One region of the Dermacoccus sp. MPR-E5 genome, then DNA from elsewhere that is predicted to be linked to it. Evidence: predicted binding sites of a transcription regulator. Region 1 holds the regulator's gene; each other region holds the start of a gene.

Region 1 (10,481 bases):
AGGTCGATCTGGTTCGTGCCGATGCAGAAGGCCCCGATCGCCTGCAGGTCGGGCGCGTTGTCGAGCACGCGCGCGCTCACCTCGGTCTTGGAGCGGATGCCGAGCAGGTCGACGCCCTGCAGCGCCTCGATCAGCTCGTCCTCGTCCATCGCGCCGACGCGCATGTCGACCTCGAAGCCGGCCTCGCGCAGCAGCGCCTCCCCCAGGGGGTGCACGTTCTCGAGCAGCAGTGCCTTCACGGCCGGTTCCTTTCGCTGGCGGTGACGACGACCTGACGCGTCGCTCACATCATGAGACTTCATCGAGGCGATCGCAGGACGATCCATCTCAGTGGACAAGACGGCAGGCGCCGTCGATGACTCTCGTCACCGGCGACGCCTGCCTTCATGCCTCAGCGAAGCGTCAGCTGCAGCCGGAGGTGCTTCCGCAGCCCTCGCACACGTAGCAGCTACCGGCCGGACGCATCTTCGTCCCGCACGTCATGCACATCGGCGCATCCGCGGCGTGACCCTGGAACTTCTCGAGCAGCTCGGTGGAGCTGTGGATCTCGTTGCTCACCTCACGGGCCGAGGCTGCACCCGAGCCCGAGATGACCTCGTCGGCGTGCTCCTCGTCCGACGTCTTCGGAGCTGCCGGCGCAGTGGTACTCGCGCGCTCCTGACGGGCCGGGGCGGCCGTCTGCGAGTTCGACTCCGCGTCGAAGCTCTCGTCGTCGCCCTCGCTCGGAGCGTAGGAACCCGTCTCGAGCTGACGCGCACGCTCGGCCGCGGTGTGGATGCCCATGAAAGAGCGCGTGTCGAAGTCGAGGTAGTCGAGCGCCAGGCGGCGGAAGACGTAGTCCATGATCGACTGCGCCATGCGCACGTCGGCGTCGTCCGTCATGCCGGCCGGCTCGAAGCGCAGGTTCGTGAACTTCTCGACGAACGTCTCGAGCGGCACGCCGTACTGCAGGCCGATGGAGACCGCGATCGAGAACGCGTCCATGACACCGGCGAGCGTCGAACCCTGCTTGCCGAACTTGAGGAACAGCTCGCCGAGGTCACCGTTCTCGTACGTGCCGGCGGTGAGGTAGCCCTCCGCGCCGCCGACGGCGAACGAAGTCGTCTGCGACGAGCGACGCTTCGGCAGACGCTTGCGGACCGGACGGTACTCGATGACCTTCTCCGCAGCCGGGGTCTCGGTGCTGGTCGCGGCGGGCTCGGACTTCTTCTCCGCCTTGCCGTCGGACAGCGGCTGGCCGACCTTGCAGTTGTCGCGGTAGACCGCGATGGCCTTGAGGCCGAGCTTCCAGCCCTCGAGGTGCACCTCGGCGATGTCGTCGACGCTCGCGGTCTCGGGCAGGTTGACCGTCTTCGAGATGGCGCCCGACAGGAACGGCTGGCAGGCGGCCATCATGCGCACGTGGCCCATCGGCGAGATGGCGCGCGCACCCATGGCGCAGTCGAAGATCTCGTAGTGCTCGGGCTTGAGACCGGGCGCGTCGATGACGTGGCCCTTCTCGGCGATGTGCTCGACGATCGCCTCGATCTGCTCGTCCTGGTAGCCCAGCTTCTTCAACGCACGCGGGATCGTCTGGTTGACGATCTGCATCGAACCGCCACCGACGAGCTTCTTGAACTTGACGAGCGAGAAGTCGGGCTCGATACCCGTCGTGTCGCAGTCCATCATGAAGCCGATCGTGCCGGTCGGGGCGAGGACGGAGGCCTGCGCGTTACGGAAGCCGTTCTTCTCGCCGAGCGTGACGACGTCGGCCCAGGCCTTCGTGGCGAGGGAGTGGATGTCGCTCGCCATCGCACCCATGTCCTTGTGCGACGACAGCTCGTCGTTGGCCGCGCGGTGCTTGCGCATGACGCGGTTGTGCGCCTGGCTGTTCTGGGCGTAGCCGGCGTAGGGGCCGACGACGGCCGCCATCTCCGCGGAGCGCTTGTAGGCGGCACCCGTGAGCAGCGAGGTGATCGAGGCCGCCAGGGCGCGGCCACCGTCGGAGTCGTAACCGTGGCCCGTCGCCATGAGCAGTGCACCGAGGTTGGCGTACCCGATGCCGAGCTGGCGGTAGTCGACGGTCGTCTTGCCGATGGACTCGGTCGGGAAGTCGGCGAAGCAGATCGAGATGTCCATGGCCGTGATGACGAGTTCGACGACCTTGGCGAACGTCGCCGCGTCGAACGTGTCGTCTTCCTTGAGGAACTTCAGCAGGTTGAGCGAGGCGAGGTTGCAGCTCGAGTTGTCGAGCGACATGTACTCCGAGCACGGGTTCGACGCCGTGATGCGGCCCGTCTCGGGGTTCGTGTGCCACGCGTTGATCGTGTCGTCGTACTGCACGCCCGGGTCGGCGCACTCCCACGCGGCCTTGTTGATCTTGTCGAACAGCTCACGCGCATCGACGGTCTCGATGACCTCACCGGTGTCGCGGGCGCGCAGACCGAAGCTGCCGCCGTCGACGACCGCCTGCATGAATTCGTCGTTCACACGAACCGAGTTGTTGGCGTTCTGGTACTGCACGGAGACGATGTCGCGGCCGCCAAGGTCCATGTCGAACCCGGCGTCACGCAGCGCGCGGATCTTGTCCTCCTCGCGCGCCTTCGTCTCGATGAACTCCTCGATGTCGGGGTGGTCGACGTCGAGGACGACCATCTTGGCCGCGCGACGCGTCGCGCCACCGGACTTGATCGTGCCGGCCGAGGCGTCGGCGCCGCGCATGAAGGAGACCGGGCCGGATGCGGTGCCGCCCGAGGAGAGCAGCTCCTTGGAGGAGCGGATGCGGGAGAGGTTGAGACCGGCGCCCGAGCCGCCCTTGAAGATGAAGCCCTCCTCCTTGTACCAGTTGAGGATCGAATCCATCGAGTCCTCGACCGACAGGATGAAGCACGCGCTGACCTGCTGCGGGCTCGCGGTACCGACGTTGAACCAGACGGGCGAGTTGAACGAGAACACCTGGTGCAGCAGGGCGTAGGTGAGCTCGTGCTCGAAGATCTGCGCGTCCTCGTCGGTAGCGAAGTAGCCGTTGTCGCGCCCGGCCTTGGCATAGGTCAGCACGACGCGGTCGATGAGCTGCTTGAGGGAGCTTTCACGCGCGTCCGTGCCGACGGCGCCACGGAAGTACTTGGTCGTGACGATCGTGGAGGCGTTGAGCGACCAGAAGTCGGGGAACTCGACACCCGACTGCTCGAAGATCGTCTCGCCCGTCTTCCAGTTCTGCTGGAGGACGTCCCGCTTCTCCCAGGTGACCTCGTCGTAGGGGTGCACGCCGGGCGTGGTGAAAATGCGTTCGATCGTGACGCCGCCGGTGCGGCGTCCCGTCTTGGCGCGGGCCTTCGTCGTCTCGGTCATGACCGTGAGCCTCCTGGCAGGTGGGGTGAGCTGGTACGTGAGGGTGATCTGGGGGGCGCGCCCTCGGCAGGCGCGCGGGGTCAGGACGCCGAGGTGGCGTACTGACGCAACTCGCTGACCGCCGTCTCGAAGTCCTCGAGCGATTCGAAGGCCTGGTAGACGGAGGCGAAGCGCAGATAGGCGACGTGGTCGAGTTCGCGCAGGGGCCCGAGGATCTCGATGCCCACGTCATGGGCGTCGATCTCGGCGGCGCCCTTCGAGCGGATGGACTCCTCCACCTGCTGGGCGAGAACGGCCAACTGGTCGTCGGTGACCGGGCGGCCCTGGCACGCCTTGCGAACCCCGGACATCACCTTGTCGCGCGAGAACGGCTCGCTGACCCCGGAACGCTTGACGACCGTGAGACTCGCGGTCTCCATCGTCGAGAACCGCTTGCCGCAGTTCGGGCACTGACGGCGCCGCTTGATGCAGGTGCCGTCCTCGCTCGAGCGCGAATCGACGACTCGGGAGTCGGTGTTGCGGCAGAACGGACAGTGCACGTCAAACCTTCCGACGGGGCTGGGACACTCGGGACGACGGCGCTCCACCCCGGGATTCCGGCCTCAGAGCGCAGATGCACATCAGCGAAGGAGAATCAACATCTAGGGTGAAGCGGGGGCCAAGGCCCCACATGTAGAGATATTAGGCCCCTGAGACCCGACGCGCAACAGCACTGAGGCCGCGTCTACTCGCCCTGCGCAACCTCGCGACGACCCCCGCCACTCATGCGCCGCGGAATCCTGCGCCAGCCGGGGGGAGGCGACTCACACCCCCTCCAACCCTCGAACCCGATGATGGCGATCGTCACACTTCACGGTGCGGGGATGATCACCTTCTGGCCGGCCTGCACCTGCGACGAGCCGAGGTTGCTCTCGTGCTCGATCGCGACGACCGCCTGGTCGTTGCGCACGCCCGGCATCTCACGCGCCGCGATCTGCGAAAGCGTCTCCCCCGCGCGAACGGTGACCTCGTGCCGCTGCGTACCGTCGACACCGCTCGCCATCGCCCGGCCCGCGAGGATGGCACCCGCCACGACGACGAGAGCCACGCACACGGCCGTGAAGCGACGACGGGCGAAACGAACGCTCTGAGAGTTCGTGACGACCTGCACCGCGCCACCCGTGGGCACGAGGTGGAGGTGCGAGCGGGATGCCGCAGCGTCGACCCGCGCCACGCGGCGCACGTCGACACCCGAACCCAGCACGGGCTCACGTCGAACTGCAGTACTCGAAGCAACCATCGAAACCACTCCTTCTCTCGGGACACCCCCCGAGGCGCCGCCACACCGTCACCGGTGCGGCTTCCTCACGCGACCCGGTCAGCCCGGAGGGACCGATCGAACACGCGTGCGATAGAACAACTGTACGACACCCGAACGTGCTTTCGAACGGCGCGCACGGATTTCTTCGTACACATTTTTGAAAACTGTGTGCGACACCGCGTACTGTGGGTGATGTCAGATACACAAGCACCGCGCACCGACAACCCCGTCATGGCGGGCATTTCCGTCCCGCCGGAGGGTGCACGTGTCGCCACCGCGACCACCGACGTGCGACGAGGACCAGGAGGGGTCACACCATGGGTGACGTTCATTCGATGCAGGAGCGCACGCCGGGCAAGCTGACGCCACGCCAGCACAAGGTGCTCACCGTGATCCGACGTTCCGTCGACGAGCGCGGCTACCCCCCGAGCCTGCGTGAGATCGGCGAGGCCGTCGGTCTGACGAGCCCGAGTTCGGTGGCCCATCAGCTCGCCGCACTCGAGCGCAAGGGATACCTGCGCCGCGACCCGAACCGCCCGCGCGCCATGGAGGTCGTCTCCCCCGACTCGGGTGCGGCGACCCGCGGCTACCGCGGCAACGCCGTGTCTGCGCTATCCGAGTCGCAGCACGACGAGACGGGCTCGGGCGACGAGCGACCCACGCCGTCATACGTGCCGGTCGTGGGCCGCATCGCGGCCGGTGGCCCGATCCTCGCCGAGCAGGCCGTCGAGGACGTCTTCCCGCTACCGCGTCAGATCGTCGGTGACGGCGAGCTGTTCCTGCTGCGCGTCGTCGGCGACTCGATGATCGATGCGGCCATCTGCGAGGGCGACTGGGTCGTCGTGCGACGCCAGGCCGACGCCGCCAACGGGGAGATCGTCGCGGCACTGCTCGACTCGGAGGCCACGGTCAAGACGTTGCGCCGCAGCGAGGGCAAGACGTGGCTCATGCCCGCGAACGAGGCCTACTCCCCGATCGACGGCGACCACGCGAGCATCATGGGCAAGGTCACGGCCGTCCTGCGCAGCATCTGAGGCGCTGGCCGCGCCGCGCGGGTCGCTCCAGCGCGTGGTTTCAACTCGACTCTCAGCCCCTTCTGCGCCCCGACGTTCGACGCCGAGACGTCAGGACGTCGCGAGGTCGAGCCTCAGCGCGTCGCACACGGCGGTGAGGGTCGGGCCGAGGGGTTCGCGCACGACGAGGTCGACCCGCTCCTCGCCACGCATCGCGCCGAGCCCGACGAGGACGACCGGCTTCTGCTGCTTGAGGGCGGCGAGCACGAACCGGTAACCCGACATCACCTTGAGCGAACTGCCGAGCACGAGCACGCCCCGGCAGCGTTCCACTGCCCGCATCTGCGTCTCCACGACCTCAGGAGCGACGGACTCACCGAACATGACGACGTCCGGCTTCATCGTCGTGGCCGCGCAATGCAGGCACGCCGGCACGATGACGCCGCGCTCCAGCTCGGCCGCGACGTCCGCGTCGCCGTCGGCGAGCAGGCGCGCCTGCGTCGGCAGCTGGGGGTTGAGTTCGCGCAGGCGTACCTGGAAGCCACGGCGCCCTTCCCGCGTCCCGCACGCGACGCAGACGACGTGCGCGAGTGACCCATGCAGCTCGGTGACGTCGCGGGCACCGGCACGCGCATGAAGGCCGTCGACGTTCTGCGTCACGAGGTGATCGACGAGGCCGCCACCCTGCAGTCGCGCCAGCGCGACGTGCCCGACGTTGGGTTCCGCCGCGTCGAAGATCTCCCAGCCGACGGCACTGCGCGCCCAGTACCGTTGACGCGCCTCGTGGGTGGCGAGGAACTGTTGGTATGTCATGGGAACCGTGCGGCGCGTGCCGTCGGCGCGCCGGTAGTCGGGGATGCCGGATTCGGTCGAGATGCCGGCGCCGGTCAGGACGAAGAGCCCTCCCGCGCGCACGAAATCGGTCAGTTCCGCGACGCCGCTCATCATCCTGCCCCTCCCATAGGTCTGCGTTCGATTGTCTCAACAATGGATAAGAGCACGTTATTCTTGGTGCATGATCGATGCAGCCGGGCTCCGCGTCATGAAGGCGATCAGCGACGAGGGCAGCTTCACCGCCGCCGCTGCCGCCCTCGGCTATTCTCAGCCGGCCGTGTCGCAGATGGTGCGCCGTCTCGAGGAGAAGACCGGGACGGCTCTCGTCGAGCGCCTCGGCCGCTCGGTGCGGCTGACGGAGGCCGGGCAGGTGCTGGCGCGCACGGCGACGCCCGTCCTCAGTGCCCTCGAGGCCGCCGAGGGTGAGGTCGCCGCCATCGCGGGGTTGCGCGCAGGGCGGGTGCGCCTCATGGCGTTCCCGTCGGCATCGTCAACGCTCGTCCCGCGCGCCCTCGCACTCGTCAAGGAGCGGTTCCCAGACGTCAAGGTCAGCTTCGCCGAGGCCGAACCCCCGGAATCCCTGGCGAGCCTGCGTGCCGGCGACTGCGACGTCGCCGTGGCGTTCACGTACGACGACGCGGACCCGCTCCCCGCAGGCGAGGACCTGGACCCGTTCCTCACCCGCGGGCTCCTGCACGACGACGTGCGTCTCACCGTCCCGCGCGATCACCCCCTCGCCGCAGCCGAGAGCGTCCGCATGGAGGAGCTCAGCGGGGCCTCATGGATCGCGGGGTGCCCCCGCTGCCGCGGCCACCTCGTCAGCCTCGCCCAGGGCGCCGGTTACGCGCCCGACGTCGCGTTCGAGACGGAGGACTATGTCACCGTTCTCGGCCTCGTCGCGGAGGGCCTCGGCGTCGCGCTCATCCCCGAGCTGATCCTGCGCTCCACGTCGCATCCGGACGTCGTGACGTTGCCGCTGCTGCCGTCGAGCCGGCGCTGCGTGTTCGCCGTGACGACACCCGACCTGCAGCGGGTCCCCGCCGTCACCGCCACCCTTGAAGCCCTCGCCGACGCGGCAGCACGGGTGCCGAGCGCGCAGCACGCTCATCGCTGAGCCTGCAGGCTGATCGAGCCACCCGTCGCGAGGGCGTCCACGTCACCCTGCGTGTCAGTACGCCACACCCGCGCGTCGTGCCGGGCCAACAGTTCGAGCGTCTTCTTCGTCGGGTGGCCGTAGTCGTTGCCGGCGCCCACCCCGATCACGGCCTGACGCGCGGCCGCCGCCTCGTAGAGGCGCTCGTTCTGGTTGGAGCTACCGTGGTGCGCCACCTTGACGAGGTCGAACGCGCGTCGCCGGGCGCTCTGACGCACCTGTTCGATCACCGCGGCCTGCGCCTCACGTTCGCAATCGCCCAGCATGAGCGCGTGATACGCGGGCGCCGATACGTCGAGCACGAGTGAGGCGTTGTTCTGCACCGACCCCTCCGTCATGACGCGGCGCGGCCACAGCACCTCGATCGTCACCTCGCCGATGACGAGGCGTTGTCCCGGTGCGAGCGCCCCGAGCGAAGCCCGAGGCTGTTCGAGCGCTGCTTGCACCGAACCCAACGCGCCCTGCTCGCCGCGCGATCGTGACGACGCCGCTGCACCGCGGCCTTTGAGTCCCTCGCTCTCCTGAGCGCCCTCCATGACCCACGTTCCGAGGACCGCCACCGGCGCGTCGGAAGCACGCAAGACCTCAGCCAGTCCACCCACGTGGTCGGCGTGGAAGTGGGTGAGGATGACGGCGTCGAGCGTCGTGATGCCGTGACGCTCGAGGCATTGCGCGGGATGGCCGTCGGCAGGCCCCACGTCGATCATGACGGCGCGCGTCGCCCCGGTGCGCACGAGCGCGGCATCCCCCTGACCCACCGCGCACTGCGCATAGACCCACGCGGGCGGTGCGGCCGACTCCCCCGGCAACGGCGCGAGCACAGCCGCCAGGAGCGCCCCCGCGACCCCGAGCGCGACCAGACCGAAGCGACCGGTGAAGACGATGGCCCGCCACGCGCACAGGAGCACGACCACGACGACAATGGCGAGCACGACTCCGGCCAGCCCCGGCAGCCAGGGCACCGAGCCGCCGGGGACGGCGTCGGCGAGGCGGGCCACTGCGCAGATCACCCAGGTGGGCAGCCCCGGCAACCACACGAGCCACCCTGCGAGCGTCGGAGCGATGACGACGACGGTCGACACGATCATGCCACCGAGCGTCGCCGGCGCGACGAACGGCTCGGCCGCGACGTTCGCGGGGATCGAGACCCACGACACCGACGAATTGAGGGCGACGAGCACCGGCAGGCACAGCGCCTGAGCGGCGAGCGGGACGCAGGTGATCTCGACCATCCCGTCGACGAACCGGCCGCGCCGCGAACCGAGCTTCGTGAGCAGGGCCTGCGACCAGCGTCGCGCGAACAGAACGAGCCCGAGCGTCGCCAGCGCCGACAAGGCGAAGCCGACGCTGACGGCCAGCCACGGATCCCACACCAACAATCCGACGATGGCTGCCGCGAGCGCCGGGCAGGCGGCGCGTTCGCGTCCCCACGACGTGCCGAGCACTCCCACGGCACCCATCGCGGCCGCGCGCACCACGCTCGGTTCGGGTCGGCACAGGACGACGTACGCGGCGAGCGCGACGAGAGCCAGGGCCACCCGCACCCGACGTGACGTGCGCGACCACCCCAACAACCACATCGTCGCGACGAGGACGACCGTCACGTTCGAACCGCTCACGGCGTTGAGGTGCGACATGCCGGTGGCGTTCATCGCGTCCGTCAGGTCGTCCGGTAGATGGGCCGTGTCGCCCACGACGAGCGCGGGCAACAGGCCGGCGGGGTCGTCCGGCAACTGCGACGAGGCGCCGACGAGCCCGGCCCGAACAGGTTCGAGTGTCGTCACCACCCAGGGCGGAGCGCCGACGACGTCCGGTGCGCCGTTGACCTGCACGACGGCGCGCGCCGCCCCGAGACGCTGCGATGGGGCCAGACGCCCGCGCGCCCGCAGGTGGGACTGCCAGGTGAGGTTCGTCCACCGACGATCGCCGACGAGGATGACGGGCGTCGCGACCTCCTGCGTGCGTCCGCGCGCCGTGATGCGGTCGATCTGGGCCGGGACGACGAAGCGCTCGTCGCCTCGGGCGCCGACGACCCGGTGCGGCTGGCCCGTCACTCTCGCCTCGAGTGTCGCGACGGCGCGGTCACGGGCCAGCGTCGTCACCGGCCCGGCTTCCTCGTGCGCCAACGTCACCTGCGCCGCCGCGAGGACGATCGTCGTCAGCGCGATGACCAGCAGCGCCCAGAGCGCCCACCCCGACCCGTGGGATGACGCCGGATTCTCGTCATCCTCGCCCTCGTGCCGGGCTCGGGCTGACTGGTCCGCCCGTAGACCAGGCAAGCGCGTCCCGAACGCGAGGGCCGCGGCGACGATCGTCACGAGGGCGAGGACGACGACCACGATCGCGGGGTCGGGGCGAGCCGAGAGCAGGGTGGCGAGGGCCGCCCAGGCGACGCACGCGGCCGACAACAGCCGCATGTCGTGGCCGCCGAGACTCACACGGTGACCTTGCTGCGCAGGCGATCGAGCATCTTGTCGCCGATACCGGAGACCTCACCGAGTTCGTCGACGCTCGAGAACCGACCGTTCTTCTCACGCCACTCGACGATGCGCTGCGCGAGAACCGGCCCGACCCCGGGCAACGCGTCGAGCGATGTCGCGTCCGCGGTGTTGACGTTGACGACGCCCCCGGCCGCGGCCCCGCCACCGGGCGCTCCCGGAGCAGTCGCGCCCGCCCCGGCGGCCGGAGCGCCCGGTGCGGTGGCCCCTGCAGCCGGCGCCACGGGCACCGGCGGGGGGACGCTCTCGCCCGGGCGGGGGACGTGGACCTGTTCCCCATCGGCGAGCGGCCGAGCCAGGTTGATCGCCGTCGCGTCGGCACCCGACATCCCGCCGGCCGCCGTCACGGCATC
Region 2 (10,481 bases), on a different contig from region 1:
GCACCGAGATCGCGGTCGCGCCCCCGTCGGCGTACTGCGCGGCGAGCGCGGCCGGATCGGGGATCTGCGCGAGCGCGCCCTTGCTCGGGCTGGAGCGCTTCACCTCGGAGATGACGGCGATGCGCCGCGCGTCGCGGGCGGCGTGGAACGCGGCGAGCGCGTCGCGTGCGGGCGGTGCGGCGTCGGCGTCACGCGTGACGTCGGCGAGGCTGCGCGCGCGCACGCGCTCGGCGAGGTCGTCTCGCACCCCGGCGATGATCGAGTCGAGAACAGTGGTCACGGTCGAATCCAATCAGCGTGACAGGGCACGGCGCCGCCGGTTCCAGCGTGTGGTCACGGCGCGCGCCGGGCCCGTCAGGCCGCGGCGCGGATCAGGCGGGCTTGCGCTCGGAGTCCATCGAGCCGTGCGCGGCAGCGCTGCGGCGGTTCGCCTTGCCCATGAGCCACCCGACGACGCCGCCGCCGACGACGAGGACCGCGCCGATGATGTCGAGCAGTTCGTTGCCGAAGTACACGCCGAACGCGATGAGGAGCGAACCGACCATGCAGATGCCGACGCCCGTCCAGGCGGCGGGGCTGTGGCCGTGGTCGAGGTACGGGCTGTCTCCGGACATCGTCATTTCTCCTTGGAGCCGTGCTGCGCAGCCGACGTCTCCGTCACGCGCGTTGATGAACTGTTCTGGGTCATTGTGTCAGGCCCGTCCGGCTCGTGCGAGCCGGGGGCGGTCTCGGTGTCCGTCGGGTCGATGCCGCGGTTCATGAGATCCCAGTCGCTCTCGTGCGTGGTCGGCGCCTTGGTCTCCGTCGGCGCGTCGTAGCGGCTCGACAGCCCCGCCCAGCGGCGCACGCCGAGCAGCGCCAGCAGGGACGCGGCGACGCTGAGCAGGCCGGCGAACACCGCGGCCCAGAACCATGGCGTGAACGTGCCGCGCGCGACGGCCTCACCGTTGTGGCCGGTGACGGACGTCATCCGCGTCTTGACCGCCGAGGCCGGGTCGCCCAGCGTCAGCAGCGTGACGACGAGCAGCGCGACCGAGGCGATGAGCGAGACGAGCGCGGCGGGCCAACGCGCGATGCGGCCGGCCGTCGCGGCGGCAAGGACGCCTGCGACGGCGACGAGGGCGATGCCGAAGTAGCCGGGCACCGCCTGGTTGCCCGTGACGTCGACCTTGCTGCTCGCGATGACGCCATCGTTGAGGGAGCCGTTGATCCACGTGCGCCCCGAGACGATCGCGGCGAGGACGGCCGCGATGAGGCTGAGCAGGATGACGCTGCGTTTCGTCGTGAAGGTGCTCATGCGATTCCCGTCATGCCGTCGGCCGTCGCGACGGCGCGTAACGCCGCGGCGGCCTTGTTGATCGTCTCCTGGTATTCGCTCTCCGGCACCGAGTCGGCGACGACGCCGGCGCCCGCCTGGACGTGCGCGACACCGTCCTTGAGCACGGCGGTGCGGATGGCGATGGCGGCGTCGGCGTCGCCCGCGAGGTCGAAGTAGCCGATGACGCCGCCGTAGATGCCCCGACGGGTGCCCTCGCGCGATTCGATGATCTGCATCGCGCGTGGTTTCGGCGCGCCCGAGAGGGTGCCCGCGGGAAACGCCGCCTCGAGCACGTCGTAGGCGGTGACGTCGTCACGGCGTGCGCCGATGACGGTCGACTCGAGGTGGATGACGTGGCTGTAGTTGCGGATGTTCATGAACTCGACCGTCTCGACGGTGCCCGCGCGACAGACGCGCTGCAGGTCGTTGCGCGACAGGTCGACGAGCATGAGGTGCTCGCTGCGTTCCTTGGGGTCGGCCAGCAGGTCGTCGGCGAGCTCCTGATCGTGTTCCGGGGTCTTGCCGCGCGGGCGCGAACCGGCGATCGGGTGCGTGATGACGCGTTCGCCTGTCACCTTGACGAGCGCCTCCGGCGAGCTGCCGACGACGTCGTACGCGCCGCCGTCAGGGTGCGGCAGGCGGAGCAGATACATGTAGGGGCTGGGGTTGCTCGCGCGCAGGGCGCGGTAGACATCGAGCGCGTCGGCGTGCGTGTCGACGCTGAATCGCTGGCTGACGACGATCTGGAAAGCCTCGCCCGCGCGGATGTCCTCCTTGCACGACTCGACCATGTCGTGGAACTGCTCGCGCGTGTGGCTGCTGCGCACGTCCTGGGCGCGCTCGTGCGGGATCGCCACCGTCGAAGCCGCCGGTTCGACGAGGCGGGTCTGCATCGCGTCGAGGCGGGCGACGGCGTCGTCGTACGCGGCGCGCGCGCCGGGTTCGAGGCCGTCGAAGTTGACGGCATTGGCGACGAGCAGGAGCGAGCCGTCCTGATGGTCCATGACGGCGAGATCCGTGGCGAGCAACATCGTGACTTCGGGGATCGCGAGGACGTCGTCGGCGTGGTTGCCGATCTTCTCCCAGCGACGCACCGCGTCGTAGCCGATCGCGCCGACGAAACCGCTCGTCAGCGGCGGCAGGCCGGCGATGCGTTCGGTGTGAAGTGCCTGCAGGGACGCGCGTAGGGCATCGACCGCCAGGCCTGTCGTCGGCAGCCCCGTCGGCACGTCGCCGAGCCAGACGACGTCGCCGTCACGCTCGGTGAGCGTCGCGCGGCTCGCGGCGCCGATGAACGAGTAGCGCGACCACACGCCGCCGTGCTCCGCCGATTCCAGCAGGAACGTGCCCGGCTCGTCGCGCGCCAGCTTGCGGTAGATGCCGATGGGTGTCTCCGCGTCGGCGAGCAGCTTGCGCACGACGGGGATGACGCGACGCCCACCCGCGAGGTGCTCGAACAACTCGACGCTCGGCCACGTCGCGCCCCAGGTGAGGTCGGCGGCGAGGCTCGTCTCCGGCTCGGCTGCGGCAGTCATGCGTTGCTCCTGGGGGTGGGCATGGTGGCGGGTACGTCTGCGGCGACGGTTGGGGTTGACGTTGTCGTGGCTGCGTCCGCAGCGTCGGTTCCGGTGGGCGCCGTGGTAGCTGCGTCAGCGTCGGTTCCGGTGGACGCGATCGCGCCATCACTGCAGACGGCGGCGTCGAGGTCGGTGAAGAAGCAGCTGCGTTCGCCGGTGTGGCATGCGGCGCCGACCTGGTCGACGCGGACGAGCAACGCGTCGCCGTCGCAGTCGAGAGCGACGCTGCGCACGTACTGCGCGTGACCCGACGTGTCGCCCTTGCGCCAGTACTCGCCGCGGCTGCGCGACCAGAACGTCACGCGCCCCTCGCTCAGCGTGCGGCGCAGCGCCTCGTCGTCCATCCAGCCGAGCATGAGCACGTCACCGTTCGTGTCGTCCTGGATGATCGCGGCGACGAGACCCGCGTCGTCGCGCTTGAGGCGCTGCGCGACGTCAGGGCTGAGCGGCGATGAAGGCTCGGGCGAAGACATGGGGGCCATTGTGCCAAGTGGCCCTGACAACCCGTCGCGGTGTCTCGCGCTGGCACCTCGCGGATCACTGCGGGCCCCAACGCCGCCTGACCTCACGCTCCCGCGCATCGCGGATCGCGACGGGGACGCAGCTGCGCCTGACCCCGCACCCGCGCACGGCGGATGACGGCGGGGATCCAGCGCGGCCTTATCCCACGCTGACGTCGCATGAACGGGTGGAGTTCTCCCTCAGCGTGATCTCACCCAGGCATCCGAGCGAGGGTTCGGACGCGGTGTCGCCGACACGACTGGCGAGGTGGAGGCGGGCGTCACCGAGTCGTCAGGCCGCGCGAACAGGTGTGGCGCCGGCGTGCGTGGTGCCGCCGTGTCGATGATGCTGCGCCCGGGAAAGTGAACGCGCCCGGGACATGAAATGGGCCGCGGGTTGTGGCCGGGGAATGACTGCGCCGTCAGACCAGGTTCGAGCAGTAGGTAGCGGGCACAGACCTCGCCAGACCAGGATTGAGCGGCGGCGCACCGAGAGCGCGGAGCACGTGAGATCAGGGTTCGGCAGGCAGCCGGGGCCGCAGGGCCGCGAGGGCCGTCAGGCGGCGCGAACGGCGTCGGCGTGTGTGATGCCGCCGGGTTCGGTGACCCAGCGGGCACCGGAGGGCGACAGCCACGTGCAGACGCCGTCGGGCGTCATCCTCACGCGGAAGCCCCCGTGGGTCTTGGCGCGGTGATGGTGACGACACAGCGCCTGCAGGTTGGTCGCGCTCGTCGGCCCGCCCTGGTCGAACGGCATGACGTGGTCGAGGTCGCACCGCGAGGCGGCCGTTTCGCAGAACGGGAAGCGGCACACGCCGTCGCGCTCCCGCACGAGCTTGGCGATGCCGACACTTGGGCGGTGAGCAGCCGTCGTGGTGGCCAGCGTCGTGATGCGACCACACCCGTGGTGCGACGCGAGCGTCGCCGTGAATCCCACACCAGCCGTAGCGGCGAGGCGGGCGACGACGCCAGCAGAAAGAACACCGACGCCGCGCACGCCACAGGCACCCAGGACCATCGACGACGTTGCGGGCGACGCCGGGGAATGACCCGGCGGCACTCCAATGGCGGGCCGAGGGACCCTCGCGTCAAGCAGGTCGGACACGTCCTCCGCGTCCGGGACGCCCGTGGATCTCGGCGGGTCGAGGAGCCCCGCGACGGCGGATCTCGACGGGTCGGGAGGTCGCGCGATGATCGGCACCTGCAGGTTCAGCGTGGCCGTCACGGTGCAGTTCTCGAGGATGAGGTCGGTGAGCGCGTCAGCCCGCGCTGCGCCGACGAAAAGCCGAGCGCCGGGGGCAGAGTTTTCCTGCAGGCGCCGCGCACGTTCCTCCATCACGGCCTGGATGGCCGTGGCGTCGTAGGTGTCGAGAACGGCTGTCATCGTGCACAGCGACTCGAACTCGAGGTGCGGCTCGAACCACACCCCGCGCGTCGACTCCACCTCGACCTCGTCGGCAGGGCGAGTGAGACCGAGCCGACGCAGGGTCTTGCGGCACGCCTGCCGCGCCGCCTGGTGAGCGCGTCGATGATCTCCGCTGTCGATGAGCATCTGTGCCACGGAGCGCGCAGCGTCCGCCTCGAGGTGCGCGAGCTCCCCCGCCAGCATCGCCGCCACCCGCACGGAGCCGTCTCCGCGTGCCGAGGCCGCCAGCAGGCCGGGATGGCGCGCACGCAGCGTCGAAGCCCCCGCCGCCATCGCCCGGGCGGCGGGCGCCGTCAGCCCGAGTGCGCCGCCGAGCGCTGAGGCCGCGAACTCGCCGGCCTCGACGTCGTAGGCCCGAGAATCGTCGGACGCGCCCTCACCCATCGCCTCGCCGCTGAGGACGTCGTGGCGACGCACACTGTCATGGTGTTCGGAGGCCAGCATGTGCGTGACCGCTTCGGCGCTGCGTGCAACACGTTGTGTGAGCGCCGCAGCGCGTTCAAGGTGGCGACGGTGACTCATCAGGGCGTCCAACCGACCGTCCAGGCTCGCGCCTCCATCGGTGAGCGGAACGAGCGATGCCGGATCGGTGAGAACCTCCTCTGCGACCCGCGTCGTCAGCTCGCCCCAAACGGCCAGGACAGCCTCACCGGGCAGCTCAGAGAGACGCGCGACGATGTTCGCCGCGTCCGTCATCTCTAGCGTTTCCATGACCCAATTATCGCACACATGTTCGAATAGGGGTAGGCTCCGTCACATGAAAGATCCATTGAGCCGGCTCTCACTGACCACGCCCGCGCGGGCGCCGGCGGCGCTTCCAACGCTGATCCTCAAACGCGACTGCCCAACCCGATCGTCACGCACCCATGATCGGCAGCAGCTCGTCGTACACCCAGCCCGCGAGCTGCGTCGGCGTCGTGGTGGCGGGGGTCCGCCCCTGCTCGGGACGGAAATCATCGCGGATTCCGGTGCTCATCCCCAGTAACGCCTGCGCGAGACCACGGGCGAGCCCGGCCCCAGGTAGCGGGACATCACGCCGCATCGCTGATCTGGCGCGCCGCCACCGCATTTCCCACGTGGTCGAAGAGAATGCGCGTGACGTCGCGCCACGAGAGATCCCGCGACCCGTGAACCGCTCGGACATGACGCGCCTGCCACCCCTCGTCAAGGAGGCAGAGTGCCGCCATCTCGGCGACGTCACGCGGCGCCACCCAGCTGAATGCGTGATCAACCCGGAGCACCGTGTCGATTTCGCCCTGGCGGATCGCCGCCAGGTGCCGGGTGAGGTTGGAGAAGAAATAACCGCACCGCAGGTGCGTGACGTCGACGTCGAGCGCGTCGAGCGACAACTCCGTCGCGGCAAGGCCGTCGATCCCTCCCACACAGTGGCGCTTCTCTGCCCCCACGCTGCTGTGGAACACGACGCGCCTGATGCCGTTCGCGCGGACGGCACCCACGATTGCCTCGCTCGCCCGAGCATGCTCAGCGAGCGGATCAGCGGTCATCGGGCTCGGATTCACCCAGTACACGGCATCAATCCCGCGAGTCGCGGCGACGACCTCGTCGCGGTCCAGCGAATCCGCCTCGACGATGTCGACGAGGGGGCGCAGTTCCCGCGCGATCTGCGCGGGATGCCGTGCCAAGAGCACGGGCCGTACCCCGACTCGGACGAGCATACGAATCAGGTGGCGACCCACGTTTCCATTGGGTGTCGTGATGGCGATGCGCATCGATCACCCTTTCCTGAGCGGCGGTGTGCCCGCGCCCTCGTGGAATGACGCTAGGACCAGATGCAGACGGTTCCGGTCCTCATCTCGCACGACAATGAACGCATGTCCCACAAGCCCGTCACGAGTCCTTCGTCGCGTACCCTCGAATCGTTGGGTCTGCTCCAGACGGGCCGATGGTGCTCCGTGGCTGATCTCGCCATGCGTCTTGCCACGGGGCCGCGATCCGTCCGACGCGGTGTCGCTAGCTTGCGCAGCCTCGGTTACAGCGTGCGGTCACGCCCGGTCCCGGCGGCGGCTACCGCCTGGACTCGGGCGTCACGATCCCGCCCCTCGTACTCGACGCCGACGAGGTGTCCACCCTCGTCACGGCCCTGCTCGTGCTCGAGGGGGCAGGTCTCGAAGGAGACACCGCCGGGGCGACGGACGCCACAGTCGTGCGCGCCAAGCTCGAACGCCTGCTGCCGGGGTCGCTGCGTCGACGAGCCGTCGCGACCGCGACGGCGACCAACGTGCTGACGAGTGGGCTCGAGCCTGTCGACGCGCGCCTGCACGGTCTGCTCGTTGACACAGCCGCCCAACGTGGCATCGTGCACTTCGCCATTCCGACGGCGACGGCCGTGTCTGCGATCGACAGGTGCATCCGCTCATCTGCTTCATCCGCGAGGGCCGCTGGTACCTCCTCCGCCATGACCTGCACCGTCGCGACTGGCGCGTTTTCCGCCTCGACCGGATCACCTCCGCCGCGGCAGACCCCGCCGTCACCGGCCGGTCACCGCCAACCTTCCCCGACGAATCACTCGAGAGGTGGCTCACATCGGACTTCGACCGAGGCCCCCTGCCGGCCAACCATCTTCCGGGAGGCAACTCGGCGACGAGCCGAGGCGATGACGAATCAGCGAGCGCCGAGCAGGATGGCGGGTAACTCACGCGATGGCGAGTAGCAACCTGCCTCCGTGTGAGTTACCCGCCATCGGGCGCCCGGCGCTCGGGCCACTCGGCACAGATCGCCATGGCCCAGACGTCAATGCGCGTGCGACGCCACCCAGCCGGCGTGCAGGCGCGCATAGGGCCCGTCGGCGGCGACAAGCGCCGTGTGCGCGCCTCGCTGCACGAGGCGCCCTGCGTCCATGACCCACACCTCGTCGGCACTCTCGGCGCTCGCGAGGCGGTGCGCGATGACGACGCTCGTGCGGCCGGTCATCAACTGATCGAGCGCTCGACCCACGGCGACGTCCGTCGTGGGATCGACGCTGGAGGTCGCCTCGTCGAGCACGAGCACGTCAGGGCCCGCGACGTACGTGCGCGCAAGCGCCACGAGCTGCCGCTCCCCCGCACTCAACCGCCCGCCGCGAGCGCCGACCTGCGTCAGCACTCCGGCGGGCTGCCCCGCTAACCACGCGCCGCAGCCGATGGCGTCGAACGCGGCGGCGACGTCCTCATTCGACAGGTCGGGGCGCGCGAAGCGCACGTTGTCGGCGATCGTGCCGTCGAACAAGAACCCTTCCTGCGGCAGGTACGCGACGGACGCGCGTAGCGACGCGTCGTAGAGGTCGCGCAGATCGACGCCTCCGAGACGCACGACACCGTCGGACGGATCGACGAGTCGTGTCAGCAACTTCGCGAGCGTGCTCTTGCCCGAACCGGTCTCACCGACGACGGCGACACGACGACCTGCGGCCACCGACGCCGTCAGCCCGACGATAGCGGGCTTGTCGCCCGCGCGATACGCGAACGTCACGTCATTGAATTCGACCCCGACGGGCCCTCGCGGCAACGTCACCGGCTCGGTGGGCGGCTCGACCTCGAGTGGCGTGTCGAGCACCTCGATGATGCGACGCCACCCGGCGAGCGCGTTCTGCAGGTCGTTGAGCACCTCCGTCGCCGTCTGCACCGGCTGCGTGAACAGGTTCGTCAGGAACACGAACGCCGTGATCTCACCGACGCTCATCCGCCCGTGCGCCCCCTGCCACGCGCCGACGGCGAGCACGAGGACGAGCGCGAGCCCCGAGATGCCCTGCCCCGACACGAACGCACCGACCGCGCGGATCTGCGCGCTGATGGCCGCACGACGCTGACGTTCGATCGTCTCGTCCATACGCGCCTGCGTGCGCTCCTGCACCCCGAACAACCGCACAGTCGCGGCACCCGCGACCGACTCCGAGATCGCACTGAGCATGTCCGCGACGCGCTCACGCACGACGCCGTACGCGCGCCCGACGACGCGCTGGAAGTGCCGCAGCAGGAACACGAGCGGCACGAACGTCGCCCACACGACGGCCGTCAGCAGCGGCGAGTACCACAGCATCAGGGCCGTCGCGACGAGCAACTGCCCGATCGAGACGATGAGCATCATGCCGCCGCGCTGCACGAACATCGAGATCTGGTCGACGTCACTCGTCACGCGCGAGACCATCGAACCGCGCCGCGACGCGTTGAGCGTCAACGTCGACAGCGCGTGCACGTGCGCGAACGCCTTGACGCGCAACGTCGCGAGACCCGCCTCCGACGCCTTGAACAGCCGCACGTTCATCACGTACGAGCACAGCCCGGCGACGACGACGCCGACCACCGCGAGCGCACACGTCCAGCGCACGACACCGAGGTCGATGCCGCCCGGCGCGAGGATGCCGTCATCGATCGCGCGCTGGATCGTCATGGGGACGATGACGTTGCTCGTCGTCGCGACGAGAGCGAGCAGCAGCGTCCACCCGAGCCCACGCGTCATCTCGGGTGCGAGCTGCAGGCCGCGCCGCAGGGTGCCGCGATCACTGACGACGGGAGTCGCGCCGGCCGCCTGCGCCGTGGCGGCTGTCTCCGTGGCGGTTGTCGAGCGCCGCTTCATCGCGCCTCGTCTTCCTCGCGGACGGCATCGACGACCGACGCTTCGGGTGCCGCGGTCACGGCTCCCAACGCGCCGCGTTCGTCCGCTTCACCCGATTCGTGGAACACCCCCGTCTGCCCTGCGATCCCCTGCCCCGCGGGCGCCTCGTCCGACCCCGCATGAGGCGGAGCCGATGTCGCCCCGTCCGATGCGCCGCGGTCTGAGTCGCCTTGGCCCTCGCCCTCAGACTCGTCCCCGGACGCTGAAGAGTCCTGCGTCTCGTACGCCGTGAGCAACAGCGCATAAGCCGGCTGCGTCGCCATGAGTTCTTCGTGCGTGCCTTGAGCGACGACGCGCCCGGCGTCGAGGAACGCGACCTCGTCGGCGAGCAGGATGCTCGAGCGGCGGTGCGCGATGATGACGCTTGTGCAGCCGTCCGTCGCCTCCGCGAGGGACGTGAGGATCTGCCCTTCGACCGCGGGGTCGATGGCACTCGTCGCATCGTCGAGCACGACGAGCCCGGGGCGTCCCGCGAGCACGCGCGCGAGCGCCACGCGCTGACGCTGACCGCCAGAGAGCCGCGATCCGCGCTCGCCGAGCGAAGTGTCCTCCCCCTCCGGCAGCGCCGCGACGAACCCCTTGGCGTGCGCGACACCGAGCGCCGCATCGATAGCCCCCGCATCCACACCGGCGCGCCCCAGCGCGACGTTCTCACGCGTCGACTCGTTGAACACGAACGCTTCCTGCGTCGCGAGGGCCACCCGCTCCTCGCGTGCCACGGCATGCGCGGCGGGCACGCCGTCATAGAGAACGCTGCCCGAATCGGGCGTCGTCAGCCCCGCGATGACCTGCGCGAGCGTCGTCTTGCCGGCACCCGTCGCCCCGACGACGGCAAGGGATCCGCCCGCGGGCACGCGCAGCGTCACGTCGGTCAACGCTGCGCGCCGCTCCTGAAGGCCCTCGGCCACGTCGGAACCGTCCTCCGACTCGCTCCCAGCATCAGCCCCCACCGCCGGCCGCGCGTCGTGACGGAACGTCACGTGCTCGACCTCGACGCCGATCGGCCCACCGGGTAGCTCCAGCGTGCGCGCGGGCACCACGGTCGAGCC
Region 3 (10,481 bases), on a different contig from region 1:
TCCTTGAGCGTGTGCTCACGCGCTCCCTCGACGACGAGGCGGCGACCGTCCTGACCGCGACGCGTCTGCGGCACCGGGATGGACAATCGGCCGCTGAGGTAACCGCCGGTGACGGACTTCTTCTCCGCGAGCAAGCCCTTGACCGGGCCGGAGTAGACGACCTCTCCCCCGTGCTCACCGGCACCGGGCCCGATGTCGACGATCCAGTCGGCCGTCGCGATCGTGTCCTCGTCGTGCTCGACGACGATGAGCGTGTTGCCGAGGTCGCGCAGGCGCGTCAGCGTCTCGATGAGGCGGTGGTTGTCGCGTTGGTGAAGACCGATCGACGGCTCGTCGAGGACGTAGAGCACGCCGACGAGACCCGAGCCGATCTGCGTCGCGAGGCGGATGCGCTGCGCCTCACCACCCGACAGCGTGCCGGCGGGCCGGTCGAGCGAGAGGTAGTCGAGGCCGACGTCGAGCAGGAAGCCGAGACGCGCCGCGATCTCCTTGATGACGCGCTCGGCGATCTGCCGCTCGCGCGAGGTGAAGTCGACGTCGTCGAGGAAGTGCGCGGACTCCGAGATCGGCAGCGCGCACACCTCGGCGATCGACTTGCCGCCGATCGTCACCGACAGCGACTCGGGCTTGAGGCGTGCGCCGTTGCACGTCGGGCATGGCACCTCGCGCATGTAGCCCTCGTAGCGCTCACGGCTCCACTCCGACTCCGTCTCCGTGTGGCGACGCTTGACGAACGGGATGACGCCCTCGAAGCCCGTCGAATAGGAGCGCTCACGCCCGAAACGGTTGCGGTAGGTGACGTGAACCTTGTGGTTCTTGCCCTCGAGCAGCATCGTCTTCGCCTTGGCCGGCAGGTCGCGCCACGGGGTGTCGAGGTCGAACCCGCTCTCCTTGCCGAGCGCGCCCATGACGCGGACGAAATAGTCGGCGGCACCGCTGCCCTGCGCCCACGGCAGGATCGCGCCCTCGCGCAGCGTCTTGTCCTCGTCGGGGATGATGAGGTCGGGGTCGACACGCAGCTCGGTGCCGAGACCGGTGCAGGCCGGGCAGGCACCGAACGGGCTGTTGAACGAGAACGAACGCGGCTCGATCGCGTCCATCGACAGCGCGTGGTCGTTCGGGCAGGCGAGCTTCTCCGAGTAACGGCGCTCGAGCGGCAGCTCGTCGTGCTCGTCCTCGGCGCCCTCGCGCACGACGCGTTCGATGACGACGAGGCCGTCCGCGAGGCCGAGGGCCGTCTCGACCGAGTCGGTGAGGCGCTGGCGGCCGCTGAGGTCGTCCGGCCCCTTCGCGACGAGACGGTCGACGACGACGTCGATCGTGTGCTTCTTCTGCTTCTCCAGCGTCGGCGGTTCGCTCAGCGTCACCGTCTCACCGTCGACACGGGCACGGGAGAAGCCCTTCGTCTGCAGTTCGGCGAACAGGTCGACGTACTCGCCCTTGCGGGCGCGCACGACGGGTGCAAGCACCTGGAAGCGGGTGCCAGACGGTAGCTCCTGGATCGAGTCGACGATCTGCTGCGGCGTCTGGCTGCCGACCGGCGCGCCGCAGACGGGGCAGTGCGGGCGACCGGCGCGGGCGAAGAGCAGACGGAAGTAGTCGTAGACCTCCGTGATCGTGCCCACCGTCGAGCGCGGATTGCGGTTCGTGCTCTTCTGATCGATGGAGACGGCGGGGCTGAGGCCTTCGATGAAGTCGACGTCCGGCTTGTCCATCTGACCGAGGAACTGACGCGCGTACGCCGACAGGGATTCGACGTAGCGGCGCTGGCCCTCGGCGAAGATCGTGTCGAACGCGAGGGACGACTTGCCCGAGCCGGACAGCCCGGTGAACACGACGAGCGCGTCACGCGGGATCTCGATCGAGACGTTCTTGAGGTTGTGCTCCCGTGCGCCGCGCACGAGAAGGTGATCGTGGCCGCGACGTGGGGCCACGGCGTTGCTGCTGCTTGGAATCTTCGGCACGTCCCCCATGCTAGGTGCGCGCACCGACAACCCCCGAACGGCGCGGGGAAACCCACCCCTGTGGGCACCCGGGACACGCCCACGACGACGGATCAGGCCATGGCGCCGGTCCGATTAGTCTGGGGCGCATGTCTGTGGATTTCACCCCTTCCGAGGTCAACACCACCCCGATCGAGGACTACGCCATCATCGGTGACACCGAGACGGCGGCGCTCGTCAGCCTCCGGGGGTCCATCGACTGGTTGTGCCTGCCCCGCTTCGACTCGTCGAGCTGCTTCACGGCGCTGCTCGGCACGCCGGATCACGGACGCTGGCTGCTCGGGCCCGCCGAGGAGGCCACGACGACGCGGGCGTACCGCGAGGACAGTTTCATCCTCGAGACGATCCACGAGACGGCGACCGGCAAGGTGAAGGTCACCGATCTCATGCCCGTCAGCGACGGCCGCGCAGACGTCCTGCGTCGCGTCGAGGGCCTCGAGGGTACCGTGACGTTGGAGCAGGAGTGGGTCGTCCGCCTCAACTACGGCAAGGTGAAGCCGTGGGTGAGCCACCACCCGGGGCACGTGCAGGACGAGGAGGTGCTCGTCGCGATCGCCGGCCCCGACATGCTCATCTTCCGCGGCGACCGGCTGCCCGTCGGCAACGAGGGGCGTCACCGTGACCTGTTCGACGTCTCCGCCGGTGAGGCGCTCGACTTCAGCATGACGTGGGTGCCGAGCTACAAGCCGATCCCGATCCCGCTCGACACCGACAAGCGCATCGCGTCGACGCTGGGGCGCTGGAACGACTGGATCGGCCACTGCACCTACGACGGGCCGCACGCCGACGTCGTGCGTCGCAGCCTGCTCGTGCTCAACCTGCTGACGGACAGCCGCCGCGGCGGCATCGTCGCGGCGCCGACGACGTCGCTGCCGGAGGACTTCGGTGGTGAACGCAACTGGGATTACCGCTACTGCTGGCTGCGCGACGCCTCGCTAGGTCTCGAGTCGCTGCTGCGCGCCGGCTACGTCGACGCGACGATCAAGTGGCGCGAGTGGCTCGTGCGTGCCCTCGCCGGTGATCCCGAGGACATGCAGATCATGTACACGATCGACGGTGGGCGCGAGCTGCCCGAGCGTGAACTCGACCATCTGCCCGGGTACGCGGATTCGCGGCCGGTGCGTGTCGGCAACGGCGCCGTCGACCAGAAGCAGACGGACGTCCTCGGCGAGGTCATGATCGCCTTTGAGCACGCGCGCGCCAAGGGTGGGTACGAGAACGAGCAGACCTGGGCGATCCAGGCCGCGCTAGTCAACCAGCTCGCCGAGCACTGGGACGAGCCGGACAACGGTTTATGGGAGATCCGCGGGCCGCTGCAGCACTTCACGCACTCGCGCGTCATGGTGTGGGCTGCGTTCAACGCGGCGATCTCCGCCGTCGAGAAGCACGGCCACCCGGGCGACGTCGAGCGGTGGCGCGAGGTGCGCGAGCTCGTGCGTGAGGAGATCCTCACGAAGGGTTTCAACGTGCAGAAGAACACGTTCACGCAGCACTACAACACGACCGAGGTCGACGCGTCGCTGCTGCTCATCCCGGCCGTCGGGTTCCTGCCCGCCGACGATCCTCGCGTCATCGGCACGGTGCGGGCCATCGAGAACGACCTCATGCGCGGCGGTTTCCTCCTGCGCTACCGCACCGAATCGGGCGTCGACGGCCTCGCCGGAGATGAGCACCCGTTCCTCGCCTGCTCGTTCTGGCTCGTCTCCGCGTACGCGAAGATCGGTGAGCTCGACAAGGCCGAGGAGCTGTTCGACCGGTTGTGCGACCTGCCGAACGACGTCGGACTGCTCGCCGAGGAGTACGACCCCGAGGAGATGACCCAGGTCGGCAACTACCCGCAGGCCTTCAGTCACCTCACTCTCATCGGCGCTGGCTACGACCTGCATGAGGCGCAGGTCGCTGCGCGCGGGGCGAACGTCTGACGCGGTGGTAGCGGGGTTTCCTGCCCCGGCGGCCCAGAGCGACGACACTGATGACGCGGCATCGGCTGCACGCTCGCGCTGTCACGGGCCCGGGCCGCCCCTGCGCGCGGCGTGCCCGGGCCACCCGGCGCCGGTACCTGTGGCACCGGTGGCTGGGTGGGTGAGATGGTAGAGGCATGAGTGCTTACCTCTCCGATGTGAAACCGGGCGACGCGCCGTCACGACTCGACCTGCCGGGGCTGACGATGTGGAAGCTGTCAGTTTCCGACATGCACAACAACGTGTATCTGCTGCGTGATGCGACGCCCGAGACGGGTGGTGCGGCGGTGCTCATCGACGCTGCGGCAGATGCCGGAGCCATCACGGCGATGCTCGACGAGGCGTGCGTCGATCGTCTCGATGCCGTCGTGACGACCCACAAGCACTGGGATCATCACCGCGCCCTGCCCGAGCTCGCCGAGCGTGCTGACGCGACGCTCGCCGGTCTCGAGGACGGACCGCACCTCCCGGTCGCGCCCGCGCGGACGCTGAGTGACGGTGACACGATTCAGTTCGGCGCGCAGACGCTCGTCGCGCACCACGTGCCAGGCCACACCCCCGGCAGCGTCGTGTTGTCGTGGACGCCACCCGCCGGCAGCGACGCTCTGCCTCAGCTGTGGACGGGCGACACGCTGTTTCCTGGCGGCGTCGGCGCGACGACGCATTCCGATGAGCAGTCGTTCGACGAGCTGTTCACCATGGTTCGCGATCGCATCTTCGGGCGTTTCGACGATGCCGACGTTCACCCGGGCCACGGCGACGACACGCGTCTGTCTGTCGAACGCCCGCACCTCGACGAGTGGCGCGAACGCGGTTGGTGAGCTGAGCGCCCGACATCATCGTCGCCCTTGACTGCATGGTCCCCTGACTGCACGATGCGGTCGTTGCGTGACCACCGCACCTGGATGCGTGGCGTGGGCAGGCCTGGCGACCTGGGCGCCCGACATCATCGCCGCCCTTGCCTGCACGACGCGGTCTTTGCGTGAATGACCGCACCTGGATGCGTGGCGCGGGCAGGCCTGGCGACTTGAGCGCCGACGACGACGCGGGTCTGCGGCGCGCCGCGGTGACCAACCGGATGGTCATGCCTCGACCAGGTGCGCGAACACCTCTGGTGCCTTGAGCGCCGGCGATGTCTCGTATCGCAGCCGCGGCTGAGTGACGCGCAGGCAGGGGCTGGCGTCGTCGGTGCGTCTCGTCGACTGGCGTGTCATGACGAACGAGCGGCGGGGCTGCGAACCCTCGCGGTTCGCGGCCCCGCCGGTCGCACGTGCAGGGGGATCGTCAGCCGGCGAGGGGCTTCTGACGCGGTTCGTCGCCGAGTTCGCCACGCGCTTCGGCGCGCTTCTCGAACCAGATCGTCGCGAACGGGATCACGGCGCAGAGCAGGCCGATGCCGATCGTCTTGTTCGGCCAGCTCTTCTCCTGCCACAGCTTGAGCGCGCACAGGACGTACCCGATGAACATGACGCCGTGGATGGGCCCGGCGATCTGCACTCCGACCTCAGTGGTCTTGAGCACCCACTTGAAGAACATGCCGATGAGAAGCAGACCCCAGGAAACAGCTTCGGCGAACGCGAAGATCTTGAAGATTCGAGACATGCGGCGATTCTACTGAGACGGCCTGAGTGCCGGCCGATGGAGCGTGCCTGCCAACAGCTCAGCTCGCGGGAGCGAGCGTGGTCGCGACCGTCTCCCCGCTCGGGAGAGTCGTCCAGCGGCGGCCGGTCGGTGACTCCCACGTGCAAACTCCGTCTGGCGTCATGGTCACGGCATAGCCGCCGAAGGTCTTGGCGCGGTGATGGTGGCGGCACAGGGCCTGCAGGTTGCCGACGCTCGTCGGCCCACCGTCGGCGTGCGGGACGACGTGGTCGAGGTCGCAGTTCGTCGAGACCCGGGTGCAGTGCGGGAAGCGGCAGTGCACGTCACGCTCACGGACAAGCCGCGCCACTCGCGCGCCGGGACGATACGTCGTCGAGCAACTCGCGAGCGTCGTCCACGCACCGTCAACGAGGTCGATCGTGAACGTGGTGTCGACGAGCGCCGCGACGCGCCGAACGGCTGCCGCGTCGACGTGGCCCAGGCCGGGGATGTGGGCCGCGCCCAATGTGTCCAGGGGTCGCGTGATGACGCCGATCGGCCCGGCCTCAGCGTGCTGACGGGGCCGACTAAGACCGTCCTCATCAAGACCGCCCTCGTCGAGACCGCAGTTGGGGACGGAGGCGAGCGACGCAGGGGGCTCCAGCGTTCCGAACCGCCGGTCGGAAGGCGCTGGTGGGCTCGCGTGGACGGGCACCTTGAGGTGCATGACGGTGTTGACCGTTGAGTTCGCGAAGACAAGGTCGAGCAGTGCGTCGACGCGAACGGCGCCGAGGGGTTCGGTGCCACTCCCTGCCACACTGACGTGGCTCGCGGCGCGCCACCGCGCGAGTTCGTCACGTGGATCTGGCGCATGGTCGTTGAGCGTCTGAGCGTGCGCTTCGATCGCGGCGCGGAGACGGGCAGCGTCCTCGGTGGCCATGATCAGACGCACCTCGGTGAGGGTGTCGAAATCGAGGTGGGGCGTGAACCATAGCCCGTGCTCACGACGGGGGTCGACGGTGTCGGCCTCGGTCTGCGCCAGCCGCCTGTCGTGCAGCAGTTTGCGCGCCCGGGAGCGGGCACCGTCGACGCTGAGGTGGTGTGCTCCCCCGCTCACGAGATCCGTGAGCACCTCTGCAGCCAACTCGTCGTCGAGGTGCGCCATCTCACGCGCCAGCGTGGCGGCCACCATGGTGCGGCAGGCTCCCCGCAGCGTCAGTTCGTGCAGAGCGGGCGCGCGGTCGCGGAGCATGCGTCCGTCGACAGCGAGGCGCGACGCGGTGGCGCTCGAACACCCGAGGGCGTTCCCGAGATCATCCCCCGCGAATTCGCCTGCGGTCGGAGGGCGTTCGCAGAGCCCATAGTTCTCCTCGTCGAGGTGAGCACGCTGGGCGACCGTGTCTTCGTGTTCGACGGCGACGGCGTGAAGCACCGCGTCGGCGGCCCTCGTCACCTCCTGCGCAGCAACGGCGATGTCTTCCAGTTGTGCTTGGAGCGTGAACGTGCGCGTGTGGCGCTCATCGAAGGTTCGCGGCAACGCGTCGCCCGAGCAGGGCGCCAATCTCTCCGGGTCGGCCAGCGCCTGCTCTGCGATCGCGCGCGTCAGCAGAACCCATGCGCCCACCAGCTCGGTGGACGGCATGGCGGCGACCGTCTCGGCCGTCACTGCCAGCGTTTGATCCATGCCACTAGTTTAGTACACATGTTCGAATCTTGGTAGGGTCAAAGGGATAGTGAGTGAACCCACTGGCCGGCCCTTCCTCCGCGCCAGGGCTGCATCACGAATCACAAGAGCACCCGCCGCGTGCAACCCTGCGATCAGGCGGCGCTGGCTTGCACCCGCTTGGTCTACCGCCTGACGGCAGACGAGGTACAGGCGACTGGTGGTTGACTCATCCCATGGCCTCAGCGACGCTGCCCACGCACATTGCCGTCGTGGCACTCGTTCGGGACGCGAGGGTGCTACTGGTTCACCGTCACCCGAACCGGATGAATTATCCGGACCTGTGGGACCTGCCCGGGGGACACGTCGAACCCGGCGAGTCCGCCGAGTGCGCTGCCCGTCGCGAGTGCGTCGAAGAGCTCGGAGTGACGGTGATCGATGCAGAGCGATTTCCGATGGCCTGCAAGGATCCAGCCCTGTTGAAGCATGCGTTCTTCGCGACGCGCTGGGTAGGGAACCCCCGCAACATCGCGCCCGACGAGCACGACGACATCGGCTGGTTCGCCGAGAGCGAACTGCCCCGGTTGGCCATGGCCGATCCTGCGGGGTGTCAGGACCTCGTCAGGCTCATGCGGGCGATCAAATGACATCAGCCCCGGCGTGGCGTGACCGTATTTCGCTTGCCGGTCGGCTGCCTCGCCCATAGCGTGTCGAGCATGCCCCAACCTGCTGGCTTCGCCTTTCTCGAACGTGATGGCGTCGTTGTCATCACTCATCACGGACGCACAGCGACGACTCTTAGGGGCGCGCGTGCTGCGGACTTCTTGGAAGACGTCGAGGACGGTGACGCTCAGGAGATCATGGCGCGCCTCACCGGCAACTATCGCCGCGGCAATGAGCGTCAGGCCCGCAACCATCCTCGCAACAAGGGGCGATGACCACGCGGCGCCGAGATCCCACCCGACGCCGCGGACGCCATCACGGCGCTACTTCTGCGCCTCCGTCATCTGGCGCAGTTCTTTCTTGAGGTCACGTAATTCGTCGCGCAGACGCGCTGCGAGTTCGAACTGCAGCTCGGAGGCCGCCTCACTCATCTGGGCCTGCAACTCCTGGATGAGGCCCGCGAGGTCGGCGGCGCTGCTCGCCTCGCGCTTCGCGCCCGCGGCGACGTTCGCGTCGGCACTCGCCGCACCGCTGCCGCCGCGACCCTTACCACGCGACATCGAACGGCCGGAACCGAGCAGTGCGTCCGTGTCGGCGGACTCGCGCTGCAGCATGTCGGTGATGTCCGCGATCTTCTTGCGCAACGGCTGTGGGTCGATGCCCTTCTCCGTGTTGTACGCGATCTGCAGCTCACGGCGGCGCGACGTCTCGTCGATCGCCTCCTGCATCGACGGCGTCACCTTGTCGGCGTACATGTGCACCTGACCGGAGACGTTTCGCGCAGCGCGACCGATGGTCTGGATCAGGCTTCGTGCGGACCGCAGGAAGCCCTCCTTGTCGGCGTCGAGGATCGCGACGAGCGACACCTCCGGTAGGTCGAGACCCTCACGGAGCAGGTTGATGCCGACGAGGACGTCGAACTCACCCATGCGCAACTCGCGCAGCAACTCGACGCGGCGCAACGTGTCGACCTCCGAGTGCAGATAGCGCACCCGCACACCCTTGTCGAGCAGATAGTCGGTGAGATCCTCGGCCATCTTCTTCGTCAAGGTCGTGACGAGGACACGCTCGTTCTTGTCCGTCCGTGTGCGGATCTCGCCGAGCAGATCGTCGATCTGCCCCTTCGTCGGCTTGAGCACGATCTCGGGATCGACGAGACCCGTCGGGCGGATGACCTGCTCGACGTAGCCGTCGCTCTTGCTCATCTCGTAGTCGCCCGGCGTCGCCGAGAGGTACACCGTCTGCCCGATGCGCTCGAGGAACTCCTCCCACTTCAACGGCCGGTTGTCCATCGCGCTCGGCAGACGGAAACCATGGTCGACGAGGGTGCGCTTGCGCGACATGTCACCCTCGTACATCGCGCCGATCTGCGGGACCGTCTGGTGCGACTCGTCGATGACGAGGAGGAAATCCTCCGGGAAGTAGTCGAGCAGCGTGTTCGGCGCGGTACCGGGGCCACGACCGTCCATGTGACGGCTGTAGTTCTCGATGCCGGCGCACGACCCGACCTGCCGCATCATCTCGATGTCGTACGTCGTCCGCATCCGCAAGCGCTGCGCCTCGAGCATCTTGCCCTCGGCCTCGAACCGCTTGAGCTGATCGCCCAGCTCGACCTCGATGCCGGCGATGGCGCGCTCCATGCGCTCGGGCCCGGCGACGTAGTGCGTCGCCGGGAAGACGTACATCTCCGACTCCTCGTTGACGATCTCCCCCGTCAACGGGTGCAACGTGTAAAGCCGGTCGATCTCGTCGCCGAAGAACTCGATACGGATCGCGAGCTCCTCGTACACGGGGATGATCTCGACCGTGTCGCCGCGCACGCGGAACGTGCCGCGCGTGAACGCGAGGTCGTTGCGCGTGTACTGCATCTCGACGAACCGGCGCAGCAACTCGTCGCGGTTGATCTCCTGGCCGACCTTGAGACGGGCCATCCGGTCGACATACTCCTGCGGCGTGCCGAGACCGTAGATGCACGACACGGACGCGACGACGACGACGTCACGCCGCGTCAGCAGCGAGTTGGTCGCCGAGTGACGCAGCCGCTCGACCTCCTCGTTGATCGAGGAATCCTTCTCGATGTACGTGTCCGTCTGCGGCACGTACGCCTCGGGCTGGTAGTAGTCGTAGTAGCTGACGAAGTACTCGACGGCGTTGTGCGGCAACAACTCTCGGAACTCGTTGGCGAGCTGCGCCGCGAGCGTCTTGTTGGGCGCCAGCACGAGCGTCGGGCGCTGCACCTGCTCGATCAGCCACGCCGTCGTTGCCGACTTTCCGGTACCCGTCGCACCGAGCAGGACGATGTCCTGCTCCCCCGCCTTGACGCGCTTCGACAACTCGGCGATGGCCTTCGGCTGATCGCCGGCGGGCTCGAACTCGGATTCGACCTTGATGGGTGCGACAGAACGCTGCAGATCGGTGACTGGACGCATGCCGCAACCCTAGACCCGCCCACTGACAACCCCGGAATCCCGCGGCCCTCAGCCCTGCAAGTGCGTGCGCCACACGTCGTCGACGCGGCGACGCAACGTGTCCTCGTCCCCCGCGTTGTCGATCCACACATCGGCGACCGCGCGGCGCTGCTCGTCGCTGGCCTGACTGCGCATGCGTGCC

What was found. Region 1 encodes LexA, which represses DNA repair genes until DNA is damaged. Its sites were predicted from a motif close to TCGAACANNTGTTCGA; they were not measured.
Region 2: a site for LexA is predicted at 5,543-5,558, ahead of AC1RS9_RS00300 (HNH endonuclease signature motif containing protein). Genes of this name have one in related genera too.
Region 3: a site for LexA is predicted at 7,240-7,255, ahead of AC1RS9_RS00645 (HNH endonuclease signature motif containing protein). Genes of this name have one in related genera too.

The regions. Positions count from the first base shown of each region.
Region 1 covers NZ_JBXASS010000013.1:64,863-75,343, reverse strand. The annotation lists gene serA (phosphoglycerate dehydrogenase) at 1-239, opposite strand, end outside; gene AC1RS9_RS11105 (vitamin B12-dependent ribonucleotide reductase) at 403-3,330, opposite strand; gene nrdR (transcriptional regulator NrdR) at 3,411-3,869, opposite strand; gene AC1RS9_RS11095 (LysM peptidoglycan-binding domain-containing protein) at 4,181-4,609, opposite strand; gene lexA (transcriptional repressor LexA) at 4,948-5,664, shown strand; gene AC1RS9_RS11085 (Sir2 family NAD-dependent protein deacetylase) at 5,755-6,588, opposite strand; gene AC1RS9_RS11080 (LysR family transcriptional regulator) at 6,659-7,591, shown strand; gene AC1RS9_RS11075 (ComEC/Rec2 family competence protein) at 7,582-10,068, opposite strand; gene AC1RS9_RS11070 (ComEA family DNA-binding protein) at 10,065-10,481, opposite strand, start outside.
Region 2 covers NZ_JBXASS010000001.1:62,337-72,817, reverse strand. The annotation lists gene trpC (indole-3-glycerol phosphate synthase TrpC) at 1-280, opposite strand, end outside; gene AC1RS9_RS00320 (HGxxPAAW family protein) at 372-614, opposite strand; gene AC1RS9_RS00315 (Trp biosynthesis-associated membrane protein) at 617-1,297, opposite strand; gene AC1RS9_RS00310 (anthranilate synthase component I) at 1,294-2,853, opposite strand; partial or broken gene hisI (phosphoribosyl-AMP cyclohydrolase) at 3,015-3,377, opposite strand; gene AC1RS9_RS00300 (HNH endonuclease signature motif containing protein) at 3,952-5,532, opposite strand; gene AC1RS9_RS00295 (SDR family oxidoreductase) at 5,853-6,551, opposite strand; gene AC1RS9_RS00290 (WYL domain-containing protein) at 7,186-7,473, shown strand; gene AC1RS9_RS00285 (ABC transporter ATP-binding protein) at 7,573-9,393, opposite strand; gene AC1RS9_RS00280 (ABC transporter ATP-binding protein) at 9,390-10,481, opposite strand, start outside.
Region 3 covers NZ_JBXASS010000001.1:153,479-163,959, reverse strand. The annotation lists gene uvrA (excinuclease ABC subunit UvrA) at 1-1,973, opposite strand, end outside; gene AC1RS9_RS00660 (glycoside hydrolase family 15 protein) at 2,093-3,925, shown strand; gene AC1RS9_RS00655 (MBL fold metallo-hydrolase) at 4,102-4,785, shown strand; gene AC1RS9_RS00650 (DUF3817 domain-containing protein) at 5,249-5,566, opposite strand; gene AC1RS9_RS00645 (HNH endonuclease signature motif containing protein) at 5,625-7,229, opposite strand; gene AC1RS9_RS00640 (NUDIX hydrolase) at 7,445-7,855, shown strand; gene AC1RS9_RS00635 (hypothetical protein) at 7,925-8,146, shown strand; gene uvrB (excinuclease ABC subunit UvrB) at 8,195-10,300, opposite strand; gene coaE (dephospho-CoA kinase) at 10,349-10,481, opposite strand, start outside.